2 linked regions of the Sinobacterium norvegicum genome follow. The main gene of each other region encodes a partner of the protein of the gene in region 2 in a complex. Links are inferred from orthologs where the notes say so. Each region holds a gene or a part of one and is shown on either strand. Other genes may lie near its edges.

Region 1 (6,314 bases), on a different replicon or contig from region 2:
GGGCCAATGTCCTTCGGTAAGAGTAAGGCGCGCCTGTTGGGCGAAGATCAAATAAAAACCACCTTTGCCGATGTCGCCGGTGTCGATGAGGCCAAGGAAGAAGTGCAAGAGCTGGTCGAATTCCTTCGTGACCCCAGCCGCTTCCAGCGTCTCGGCGGTCGTATTCCTCGCGGTGTACTGCTGGCGGGCTCTCCTGGTACCGGTAAAACCCTGCTGGCCAAGGCTATTGCGGGCGAGGCCAAGGTGCCTTTCTTCTCGATTTCCGGTTCTGACTTTGTAGAAATGTTTGTCGGTGTTGGCGCCTCTCGTGTCCGCGACATGTTTGAGCAGGCCAAGAAGCAGTCACCCTGTATTATCTTCATCGATGAGATCGATGCCGTCGGTCGTCACCGTGGTGGCGGCATGGGTGGTGGTCACGATGAGCGTGAGCAGACTCTGAACCAATTGCTGGTCGAGATGGATGGCTTCGAAGAAAATGACGGCGTTATTGTTGTTGCCGCTACTAACCGTCCCGATGTACTGGATGCTGCTCTATTGCGCCCTGGTCGATTCGATCGTCAGGTTACTGTTGGCCTGCCTGACATTCGTGGCCGCGAGCAGATTTTAAAAGTGCATATGAAGAAGGTGCCATTGGCCGATGATGTTGAGGCAAGCTATATTGCCCGCGGCACCCCCGGTTTCTCTGGTGCCGATTTAGCCAACCTGGTTAACGAGGCGTCGTTATTTACCGCCCGTGCCGATCTGCGCTTGGTGGGTATGGAGCAGTTCGAATTAGCCAAAGATAAAATCATGATGGGTGCTGAACGTAAGAGCATGGTCATGAGTGAAGATGAGAAACTCAATACCGCTTACCACGAGGCGGGTCACGCCATTGTAGGTCGTATCGTGCCTGAGCATGATCCAGTGTATAAGGTTAGTATTATTCCCCGTGGCCGCGCCCTCGGTGTGACCATGTATCTGCCGACAGAAGATCGTTACAGCTATAGCCGTCAATATATTCTCAGTCAAATTTGCAGCCTCTACGGTGGCCGTATCGCTGAGGAAATTATTAATGGTAAGGATGGCGTCACCACGGGTGCTTCTAACGATATCGAACGCGCAACCAGTATGGCTCGAAATATGGTCACCCGTTGGGGTTTGTCAGACAAGCTTGGTCCGCTGATGTATGAAAGTGATGATCAGGGCTACCAGGGCGGTGTTAACACCAGTGCCTCTGGCGCCACGGCCAAGGTTATCGATGAAGAAGTTCGCACAATTATCGACGATTGCTATAAGATCTCGACGGATATTCTGCACTCTCATCGCAAAGAGCTGGACGATATGGCCAAGGCTCTGATGACCTATGAAACCATCGATGCCGGTCAAATTGACGACATCATGGCTGGTCGTGACGTGGGCAAACCCGATGGCTGGGATGACGACAGCAAGACACCGCCGACGGGTAGTGATTCCTCTGCCGGTGATGAGCCTGTGCAGAAGGAAGAGCGTCGTAGCCACGGCGACGACTCTTCTGTCGGCGGCCCAGCTGGTGAACACTGATTCAGTACATCTAAGTAGTTAGAAATTTGAAAAACTATCTATCAAGCGGGCAGTCAATGCCCGCTTTTTATTGCGGCGAAGAACTTCTCTGTGGTGATAAAACGCTCTCACTAACGGCCACTCGACTAATGGGTGTGCTCAATGTCACGCCAGATTCTTTCTCCGACGGTGGCCGCAACCACGGTTTCGATCAAGCGCTTTCATGCGCCGAGGCAATGCTTGCCGCCGGTGTCGATATTATCGATGTCGGAGGTGAGTCGACCCGCCCTGGTGCCGAGGCAGTATCATTGGATCAAGAGCTTGACCGAGTTGTGCCGGTGGTCGAGGCGATCAAGCAGCGCTTGGATGTTATTGTCTCTGTCGATACCAGTAGTGCGGCGGTGATGACTGAGGCGGCTGCAGCCGGAGCCGGCCTAATCAATGATGTCCGTGCGCTGCAGCGCGAGGGTGCCATGGCCGCGGCGGCGGCCTCCGGTTTACCGGTTTGTTTGATGCATATGCAGGGGCAGCCTGTGACCATGCAGCAGGCGCCAAGCTATCGAGACGTACAGCAAGAGGTGGAAGAATTCTTGCTGCAGCGGGTGGCGGAATGTCACCGGGCGGGTATTGGAAGCGATAAGCTGTTACTTGACCCAGGCTTCGGATTTGGTAAAACTGTAGAGCATAACATCAAATTATTCAGTCAGTTGGATAAGATCGGCGGTTTGTCGTACCCGTTACTAATTGGCGTGTCACGCAAGTCGATGATCGGCGCCGTAACAGGTAAGGATGTCGAGCAACGCCTCTCTGGTAGTCTTGCCTTTGCTGTCTTGGCGGCGCTTCAAGGGGCGGCTATTGTCAGAGTGCATGATGTCGATGAAACGATGGATGTTTTAAAAGTAGTTAATGCAGTCGCGGCAGCGCGATAAGGAAGCTCTATGTCTCGTAAATACTTTGGTACAGATGGAATTCGGGGGCTGGTGGGTCAGGCACCCATTACGGCTGACTTTGTTCTGCGTTTGGGTTGGGCCGCCGGCAAGGTGCTGGCCAGTGCCAGTGATGGCAGCCGTCCGAAGGTGTTGATTGGTAAAGATACGCGTATCTCGGGTTATATGTTTGAGTCGGCTCTTGAGGCTGGATTGGTGGCTGCCGGTGTCGATGTGTTGCTGCTTGGTCCCATGCCAACCCCGGCGATTGCCTATTTGACCAGAACCTTCCACGCTCAGGCGGGTATTGTCATCAGCGCCTCGCATAACCCGTATTACGATAATGGCATTAAATTTTTCTCGTCCCAGGGCAGTAAACTGTCCGATGATATTGAGCTGGCAATTGAGGCGATGCTCGATCAGCCGATGACGACCAGTCCCTCTGATCAATTGGGAAAGGTGAGCCGGGTCACCGACGCCGCCGGCCGCTATATTGAATATTGTAAATCGACAGTACCCATGGGTACGCAGTTTAAAAACTACAAAATCGTGCTCGACTGTGCACACGGTGCAACTTACCACGTGGCGCCGGCGGTGTTTGATGAGCTCGGTGCTGAAATAGTCTCTATAGGTGTCAAACCTGACGGCCTGAATATCAATGAAAAAGTAGGCTCTACCAGCCCCGGCGCGTTACAAGAAGCCGTACTTGAACACGAGGCAGACCTTGGTATCGCCTTCGATGGTGATGGCGACCGTGTTTGTTTTGTCGACCAGCTGGGTGAGGTGGTCGATGGCGATGAAATACTCTTTATTATTGCCGCTGCACAGCAGCAATGCCCCGGTGTTGTCGGTACGTTAATGTCTAATCTTGGCTTTGAGTTAGCGTTAAAGGAGCGGGGTATTGATTTTGTGCGGGCCAATGTTGGCGATCGATACGTCATGGCCGAAATGAACAAAACAGGATGGCAGCTCGGCGGTGAGTCCTCGGGTCATATTATCTGTGGTGATGTTAGCACCACGGGTGACGGTATTGTGGCTGCTCTGCAAGTAATGGCAGCCGTTGTCGGCAGTTCGCGGTCTCTCTATGAGCTTAAAAATGCCATGGCTAAATTTCCACAGACGATGATTAACGTCAAGGGTGTGGATAAGGCGGCACTGAAGACGAATCAACACGTTGCCGATGCGGTTGCCGAGGCTGAACAGGAGCTTGCCGATAAGGGGCGAGTGTTGTTGCGGCCTTCTGGTACTGAGCCGGTGATACGCGTCATGGTTGAGGGCGAGGATGGTGAGCAGGTACAAAGATTGGCTGAGAGTTTGTCTCAGGTGGTAAAAGCGGCGCTGTCGACGTGATAGCCTTATAAATTCGTTGTCGAAGCTTGTCAGCTTAAGACAATGTCGGTAATATTGGCGCCCGCTAAAGAAGGTAATGAGATTGATGCGACAAGGGTTAGTAATAGGCAACTGGAAGATGAACGGTTCTGATGAGTCAATCAGAGAGCTGGTTAGTGGTCTAGTTGCTGAAGCGGCTGATAGTGTTCAAGCTACAGTTGCTGTTTGTCCGCCATTTATTTATCTCACTACTGTGGCGAAGTTACTTGCTGATTCGGCGATTGAATTAGGTGCGCAAAACTGCTCGGCAGAGTCTTCAGGCGCCTACACCGGCGAGGTATCTGTTGAAATGCTGGCTGATGTCGGTAGTCGCTATGTGCTTGTAGGTCATTCGGAGAGGCGCGCCTTATTCGGTGAAACAGATCAAGATGTCGGCAGTAAGTTTTTGGCGGTCAAGGCCGCTGATCTAACACCGGTGCTTTGTGTTGGTGAGGATTTGGCTCAGCGTGAAGCGGGCGATGCGCTCAGTGTTATCGAGTCGCAACTAAATGCGGTTGCTGGCATGAGTGATGCCAATGTCTTTGATTCAGCGGTTATTGCTTACGAGCCGGTTTGGGCAATAGGTACGGGTAAGACAGCGAGTCCGGAGCAGGCACAGGAAGTACACCAGTTTATTCGAGCATTTGTTGAAAAAACAAATGCCCAGGTTGCCGCCAAGGTTCAGATACTTTACGGTGGCAGTGTTAAGGCGTCGAATGCTGAGGAATTGTTTTCTCAGCGCGATATCGACGGAGCCCTAGTGGGTGGTGCGGCATTGAATGCCGTTGAATTTGCAACAATTTGTAAGGCGACAAGCTAAAATTATGGAACAGTTAATAGTTGTATTACATGTTTTATTCGCAATCGCGATTATCGCACTTATTCTGCTGCAGCAGGGCAAGGGTGCCGATGCCGGCGCTTCTTTCGGTTCGGGTGCCTCGCAGACTGTATTCGGTAGTGGCGGTAGCGGTAATGCACTGACTCGCGGCACGGCCATTCTGGCGACATTATTCTTTGTTACCAGTTTCGGTTTGGCAATCATTGCCAAGCAGAAGGCGGGTATCGTCGTCGTCGATAGTTTGGATATGCCAGCGATCGAACAGCCAGTTGAAAATAATGCAGATAATGCTGCTATTCCAGCATTAAACGATTCTTCTTCAGAAGAAATTCCTGTAGAATAGCTTCTATTGAAATAAAGTTTTAGCCGAAGTGGTGGAATTGGTAGACACGCCAGCTTGAGGGGTTGGTGAGCGCAAGCTCGTGCGGGTTCAAGTCCCGCCTTCGGCACCAAATACTGAAAAGCCCAGCTCTGGATAGCTGGGCTTTTTTTTTGCCAAAAAAGCCGCTGTTTTGCCATTGGAATTATCAATGAGGCAGCTGTTAAATAAGCTTTTTATTTGCTTGACCAGAGTGGTCGATATCCCTATAATTCACGCACCCTGAATAAGGGCGTTGGTGCGGGGTGGAGCAGCTTGGTAGCTCGTCGGGCTCATAACCCGAAGGTCGTAGGTTCAAATCCTGCCCCCGCTACCATTTTTACGGACGTGAGGCCGTAAAGAACAGTATTTTGAAGAGGCCCCTCACATGAGGGGCTTTTTCTTTTGTAGGGTTTTAAAATTGAAGTTTGATTTTAATCTCCTCAACTGATTGATTTGTAATCAGTATGCGATAAAGACGTGATATTACGTCGCTAAAAGAAGGTGGGCCACAGGGCCCATTTTTTTATGGTAAAAGCAGTTTCCTGTCTGCTACGAAGGTATTTTAATGTCATCAAAACAAAGTGTAATCGAAGCAATGGTTGCCCCGGCGGTAGAAGCCCTAGGCTTTGAGTTGTGGGCGCTTGAGTATTTGAATCAAGGTAAGCACGTAACCTTGCGGCTGTATATTGATGCCGAGAAAGGTGTTGGTATTGACGATTGTTCAGAGGTTAGTCGACAGGTTGCCAGTGTGCTTGATGTCGAGGACCCTATTGCCGGTGACTACACCTTGGAAGTCTCTTCGCCTGGCATGGATAGACTGCTGACCAAGCTTGAACATTTTGAGGCATATAAGGCGCATAAAGCGTCGATCAAACTACGCTTTCCATTTGAAGGGCGCCGTCGTTTCACCGGTATTTTGAATGGTGTTGAGGGTGATGAGGTCATTATCGTAGTTGATGAGGACGAGTATTTGCTGCCTATGGATAGTATCGATAAGGCGCGTGTAATACCGGTTTTCGAAAACGAGTAATTTGGGCAGTGTTCCGTTGCTTTGGCATTGGAATAATTGAATTGAAAATCATATCTACTGATAGATATGACGCAAATAGCGCGATGAATAAATCGCTAAAGATGAGGCGGGAGAATGAGTAAAGAAATTCTTTTGGTTGCAGAGGCAGTTTCTAACGAGAAAGGCGTGTCTCAGGATGTGATCTTTGAAGCACTGGAAATTGCACTGGCGGCGGCAACAAAAAAACGTTACGACGAAGATTCTGAAATCGAAGTACGTATCGACCGTAAGACG
Region 2 (6,261 bases):
TCACCAGCCTTAACCTGGTAAGACGCTACATTGACGCAGCCACCGTTAACGGTGATGGCCTTGTGAGAGACCAATTGACGTGATTCTGCACGTGTTGAACCAAAGCCCATACGATATACAACGTTATCGAGGCGGCTTTCTAGAAGCTGAAGAAGGTTCTCACCGGTAGCACCCTTAACGCGTGCTGCTTCTTTGTAGTACTTACGGAACTGCTTTTCAAGTACACCGTACATACGACGAACTTTTTGCTTTTCACGTAGCTGAACACCGTAGTCAGAAAGACGACCGCGACGAGCACCGTGAACACCTGGTACAGTTTCGTGCTTGCACTTTGACTCTAGTGGACGTACACCGCTCTTTAGGAAAAGATCGGTTCCTTCACGACGAGAAAGCTTACAAGTTGGACCAATATATCTTGCCATTTTAAAATTCCTACTATCAGTTACACGCGACGTTTCTTAGGTGGACGACAGCCGTTATGTGGAATCGGAGTCACGTCGGTAATGTTTGTGATTTTGTAACCACAGTTGTTCAACGCACGAACGGCAGACTCACGGCCAGGTCCTGGACCTTTAACCTGAACGTCTAAGTTCTTCAACCCGTATTCTTGAGCGGCGATGCCAGCTCGTTCAGCAGCAACCTGTGCAGCGAAAGGAGTTGATTTACGTGAACCACGGAAGCCTGAACCACCTGCGGTAGCCCAAGTCAGTGCATTACCCTGACGATCGGTAATAGTCACAATTGTGTTGTTGAATGAAGCGTGAATATGCGCGACACCATCAACGACGGTCTTTTTGACCTTTTTGCGTGTACTTTTGGAAACTGGCTTTGCCATTTTTCTACCCTGCTTAATATCGACACTGTACTTAAACGTACAGCTACACTAAACAATCAACAAAAATTGATTACTTACGAATTGGTTTACGTGGACCTTTACGTGTGCGAGCGTTGGTTTTAGTACGCTGTCCACGAAGAGGAAGGCTACGACGGTGACGAAGACCGCGATAACAACCTAGGTCAAGCAAACGCTTGATGTTCATTGATACTTCACGACGCAAATCACCTTCAACAGCTAATTTGGCTACTTCATTACGAAGTGCGTCCATCTGAGCTTCTGAAAGATCAGATATCTTACTATCTTCTGCAACCTGAGTTGCTGCACAAAGCTGTTTCGCAGTTGTGCGACCAACACCAAAGATGTAGGTCAAAGAGATCACCGCGTGTTTGTGATCTGGTATGTTCACACCAGCTATACGGGCCATTTTTTACTCCAGTCTTATTTAGCTCAAATGCTAACTTTTTAACCTCATCCCTATAGCAAATGCCATAGAGACGAAAGGCGCGAAAGTCTACACGTTGAGCAGACAAAAATCAACCATCCAACATTGGATGGTCGCTTCGTGAGGTTAAGGATTAACCTTGACGCTGCTTATGACGTGGTTCTGATTTACAAATCACTCGAACCGCGCCATTACGGCGAACAACTTTACAGTCACGACACATTTTCTTAACAGATGCGCGAACTTTCATTTTTCGACTCCAAACTCGGATAAATGAGGCGGCGTAATATACACCACCTCAGTCAAACTACCTACCGTAGTTTTTTAAATTGGCTTTTTTCATTAACCCATCGTATTGATTGCTCATCAGATGACTCTGCACCTGGGACATAAAGTCCATAATAACAACAACTACGATCAACAATGATGTACCGCCAAGATAGAATGGTACATTTGCGAATACGACAAGGAACTGCGGCATTAGACAAACTAGTGCGATATAACCTGCGCCAAACACTGTTAGGCGGGTCAGCACACTATCGATATATTGCGCAGTGCTTTTACCTGGACGTATACCTGGTACAAACGCACCGGAACGCTTTAGGTTATCGGCAACTTCATCAGGATTGAAAACCAATGCTGTATAGAAGAAGCAGAAAAACACGATAAAGACAGTAAACAGTAGAATATTAAGCGGCTGACCAGGTCCTATCGCCAAGGCGACATCCTGTAACCATTCCATATTGTCAGCTGACTGGCCGATCCACTGAGCCACTGAGGCCGGGAACAGCAAGATACTGCTGGCAAATATTGCAGGAATGACACCAGCCATATTTACTTTCAATGGTAAAAATGAACTCTGAGCGGCATAGGTGCGGTTACCTTGCTGACGTTTGGCGTAGTTGATAGCGATACGACGCTGCCCGCGCTCGATCATAACAACGAAATAAACCACTGCTATTGCGAGTGCTACTACGACCAATAAAACCAGAAGATTTAGCTCACCCTGACGCGCCTGTTCGAGAGACTGACCAATTGCACCGGGTAGACCCGCCACAATACCAGCAAATATAAGCATCGATATACCGTTGCCTATACCTCGTTCAGTGACCTGTTCACCTAGCCACATCATAAATACTGCACCCGTTACCAACGAAACGATGGCCACAAAGTGGAACAACATCATGTCGATATTGGTTGCATTCTCAGGCAAAAGAGCCAGACCTTGACCACCCAAGCCAGCTGACATACCAGCGGCTTGAACTGTAGCCAATAAGACAGTCCCGTATCGGGTGTACTGACTTATCTTGCGTCTCCCAGCTTCACCCTCTTTTTTTAACGCTTCCAATGTTGGCGATACCGCCGACATCAGCTGCATAATTATAGAGGCTGATATATAAGGCATTATTCCTAACGCAAGAATACTCATACGTTCAAGGGCGCCGCCCGAAAACATATTAAATAGCCCAAGAATCGTGCCTTGATTCTGGTTGAATAACGCTGCTAATTGTTCTGGATTAATACCTGGAACAGGTATATGTGTGCCAACCCGATATACAACTATTGCTAAGAATAGAAAACGCAGGCGAGCCCAAAGCTCGCCTGTGCCGGATTGACCACTTACCGCAAGTGGTCCTTTTTTAGCCATTTAGTCCTCGACTTTGCCGCCGGCTGCTTCGATCGCAGCACGTGCACCTTTGGTGCAAGCAATACCTTTCAAAGTAACAGCCTTGGTAATTTCACCCGACAAAAATACTTTTGCACGAGTCATTTGGCCGCCTATGATATCAGCGTCTTTCAACGCTGCCAAATCGATAACTTCAGCTTCTACAGTGTTTAACTCAGCAAGACGAACTTCAGCGCTTACGCGAGAAATACGTGATGTGAAACCAAACTTTGGTAGACGCTTCTGTAAAGGCATCTGACCGCCTTCGAAGCCTGGACGTACACTACCGCCAGAACGGGATTTCAAACCTTTGTGACCGCGGCCACAAGTTTTACCCAGACCACTACCAATACCACGACCAACGCGCTTCTTGGAGTGTTTGGCGCCAGCTGCAGGGCTTAGAGTGTTTAGACGTAATTCAGTCATGATTACTCTCCCTCAACCTTAACAAGATAGTTAACCTTGTTGACCATACCGCGAACAGAAGGAGTATCTTCAAGCTCAACAGTGTGGCCAATGCGACGCAGCCCTAGACCGTCAATACATGCACGGTGGGCTGGCAGGCGACCGAATTTAGATCGGACCTGCGTAACCTTAATAGTTTTCTTAGCCATGTTCACACCTTAGCCTGTGATCTCATCGATGCTCTTACCGCGCTTAGCAGCGATTTGCTCTGGAGAGCGCATCTGTGCCAAACCGTTGTAAGTTGCACGAACAACGTTTACTGGATTGGTAGAGCCGTAGCACTTAGCCAATACGTTGTGAACGCCAGCAATTTCCAATACTGCACGCATTGCGCCACCAGCGATAACACCGGTACCAGCAGAAGCGGGCTGCATGTAAACTTTTGAAGCGCCATGACGAGCTTTAACAGCGTACTGGATGGTATCGCCATTAAGTTCAACTTCGATCATGTTACGACGAGCAGCTTCCATAGCTTTCTGGATAGCTACAGGCACTTCACGCGCCTTACCACGACCAAAACCTACTTTACCTGCGCCGTCACCGACAACAGTAAGAGCGGTAAAACCGAAAATACGGCCGCCCTTAACAACTTTAGCTACACGATTAACTTGAACCAGCTTTTCCTGTAGCCCTTCGGTATTTTTGTCTGTCTCTTTATTAAAAGCCATATCTTTACCTTAGAACTCCAATCCAGCTTCACGTGCAGCGTCGGCTAATGCCTGAACTCGACCGTGGTACTGGAAACCACTACGATCGAACGCCACTTTAGATATACCTGCTTCTTTAGCACGCTCAGCAACAAGTTTACCGACTGCAGCAGCCGCTTCTTTGTTACCAGTCTTGCTTTCACGCAGTGCGCTATCCAGGGTAGACGCCTGGGCCAACACCTTATCGCCTTCAGGTGAAATCACCTGGGCATAGATGTGGCGAGGAGTGCGATGCACGGCTAGGCGAACAGCACCCAACTCACGCATCTTTGCGCGTGCACGACGTGCACGACGCTGTCTAGAATCTTTCTTCACGCTCATGATTTTACCTTACTTCTTTTTGGCTTCTTTACGACGTACATGCTCATCGGCATAACGAACACCCTTGCCCTTATAAGGCTCTGGTGGACGGTAAGCACGGATTTCAGCAGCCGCTTGACCAACCTTTTGCTTATCAGCACCGCTCACCACAATTTCAGTTTGTGATGGCGTAGCTGCCTTAACACCTTCTGGCAACTCATAATTCACTGGGTGAGAAAAACCAAGAGTTAGGTTCAGGACGTTACCCGTTGCTTTCGCACGATAACCAACGCCATTAAGAACCAGCTTCTTTTCGAAGCCTTGGCTTACACCTGTTACCATATTGTTGACCAAAGAACGCATTGTACCAGCCAAAGCGCTGGATGACTTATCGCCACCCTTTGCTTCGAATGTTAGAACGCTATCATTTTGGTTAACGGTAACGGAATCGTGAACGACCAGCTCTAAAGTACCTTTACTACCCTTAACGGATAGGTTCTGGCCTTTAAGAGTAACCTCAACACCACTAGGGAGTTGTACAGGACTTTTTGCTACTCGTGACATAATTCTTACTCTAAACGTATTACTGTTAGAAGACTGTGCAAAGCACTTCGCCGCCAACGCCTGCGGCGCGGGCTGCACGATCGGTCATTACACCCTTTGAGGTAGTAACAATCGCCACACCTAAGCCACCACGAACCTTCGGCAGACCATCTTTACCAGTATACTGGCGAAGACTTGGGCGACTTACACGATCAATCTCTTCAATAACAGGCTTGCCTTCAAAATATTTAAGATCAATATTAAGAATGGCTTTACCTTCAACTTCGGCAACGTTTAAGTCAGAAATATAACCTTCTTCCTTAAGTACGTTGGCGACGGCAATCTTCAATTTTGAAGACGGCATACCAACTGACGGCTTAGCCGCCATTTGGGCGTTACGAACACGGGTTAGCATGTCCGCTAACGGATCTTGCATACTCATAGCTAGCTCCTAAATTTAGCTTACCAGCTGGCCTTAACAAGACCTGGGATATCACCACGCATGGCTGCTTCACGCAACTTGTTACGGCACAGTCCAAACTTGCGATATACGCCGTGTGGACGACCAGTCAACTGACAACGACGACGCTGGCGACTAGTGCTAGCGTTACGAGGTTGCTTCTGCAGGGCAATCTGTGCTTCCCAAATCTGCTCTTCAGTAGAAGTAGGATTGACGATAATCGCCTTCAGCTCAGCACGCTTTGCAGCGAACTTAGCTACGGTGCGCTCACGCTTTGCTTCGCGAGCAATCATAGATTTCTTTGCCATTATACCAGCCCTTAGGTTTTAAACGGGAAGTTAAACGCACGTAGCAATGCACGACCTTCGTCGTCAGTGCGAGCGGTGGTTGTGATAGCAATATCCAAACCACGTAGAGCGTCTATCTTGTCGTAATCAATTTCAGGGAAAATGATCTGTTCAGTCACACCCATCGCATAGTTACCACGTCCATCGAATGATTTCGGGTTTAAACCACGGAAATCACGAATACGCGGAATCGCAATAGCGATCAGACGGTCAAGGAACTCATACATACGCTCACCGCGAAGAGTTACCTTACAACCAATCGGCCAATCTTCACGAACCTTAAAACCAGCAATTGACTTGCGAGCCTTAGTGACCACGACTTTTTGACCAACGATTTTCTCTAGATCGCCTACGGCGTGTTCGAGAACCTTCTTGTCGCCTAGCGCCTCACCAACACCCATATTCAGGGTGATCTTGGTGATGCGTGGGACTTCCATAACGTTCTCAAGGCTAAGCTCTTCTTTCAGCTTAGCGACGAGTTCGCTTTTATAAA

What was found.
Region 1: the proteins of secY (region 2) and secG are in contact, whole or in part, in a crystal structure (PDB 5AWW), measured with the Thermus thermophilus proteins. The link is inferred for Sinobacterium norvegicum from one-to-one orthologs. Residues at the interface, in WP_096411648.1 of Thermus thermophilus: Leu14, Gln16, Arg17, Phe20, Ile34, Pro35, Pro37, Ile72, Arg108, Arg109, Asn112, Gln113, Arg116, Ile117, Ile120, Pro145, Gly146, Trp147, Phe152, Phe155, Val156, Val159, Thr160, Val162, Ala163, Gly164, Ala166, Leu167, Trp170, Glu173; in WP_223903268.1 of Thermus thermophilus: Tyr5, Ile9, Tyr12, Leu13, Ala16, Leu19, Val20, Val23, Leu24, Gln26, Glu27, Pro28, Gln30, Gly31, Ala32, Asp34, Leu35, Met36, Gly37, Gly38, Ser39, Ala40, Asp41, Leu42, Phe43, Ala45, Arg46, Val48, Tyr53, Thr56.

The regions. Positions count from the first base shown.
Region 1 is NZ_CAKLPX010000002.1:578,692-585,005, forward strand. Bases 3,357-6,314 are described here. They hold secG (preprotein translocase subunit SecG), read left to right. Parts: upstream 3,357-4,636; coding sequence 4,637-4,993; downstream 4,994-6,314. Other genes in these bases: glmM (phosphoglucosamine mutase), read left to right, coding at 3,357-3,794; tpiA (triose-phosphate isomerase), read left to right, coding at 3,880-4,632; rimP (ribosome maturation factor RimP), read left to right, coding at 5,577-6,041; nusA (transcription termination factor NusA), read left to right, coding at 6,156-6,314. Also shown: ATP-dependent zinc metalloprotease FtsH, read left to right, coding at 1-1,539; folP (dihydropteroate synthase), read left to right, coding at 1,596-2,447; more of glmM, read left to right, coding at 2,457-3,356. UniProt on the Bacillus subtilis protein: Involved in protein export. Participates in an early event of protein translocation.
Region 2 is NZ_CAKLPX010000006.1:27,153-33,413, reverse strand. The notes cover bases 759-3,663. They hold secY (preprotein translocase subunit SecY), read right to left. Parts: upstream 2,929-3,663; coding sequence 1,588-2,928; downstream 759-1,587. Other genes in these bases: rpsE (30S ribosomal protein S5), read right to left, coding at 3,570-3,663; rpmD (50S ribosomal protein L30), read right to left, coding at 3,375-3,560; rplO (50S ribosomal protein L15), read right to left, coding at 2,929-3,372; rpmJ (50S ribosomal protein L36), read right to left, coding at 1,414-1,530; rpsM (30S ribosomal protein S13), read right to left, coding at 906-1,262. Outside these bases: rpsD (30S ribosomal protein S4), read right to left, coding at 1-422; more of rpsK, read right to left, coding at 443-758; more of rpsE, read right to left, coding at 3,664-4,079; rplR (50S ribosomal protein L18), read right to left, coding at 4,089-4,439; rplF (50S ribosomal protein L6), read right to left, coding at 4,449-4,982; rpsH (30S ribosomal protein S8), read right to left, coding at 5,008-5,403; rpsN (30S ribosomal protein S14), read right to left, coding at 5,424-5,729; rplE (50S ribosomal protein L5), read right to left, coding at 5,741-6,261. UniProt on the Bacillus subtilis protein: The central subunit of the protein translocation channel SecYEG. Consists of two halves formed by TMs 1-5 and 6-10.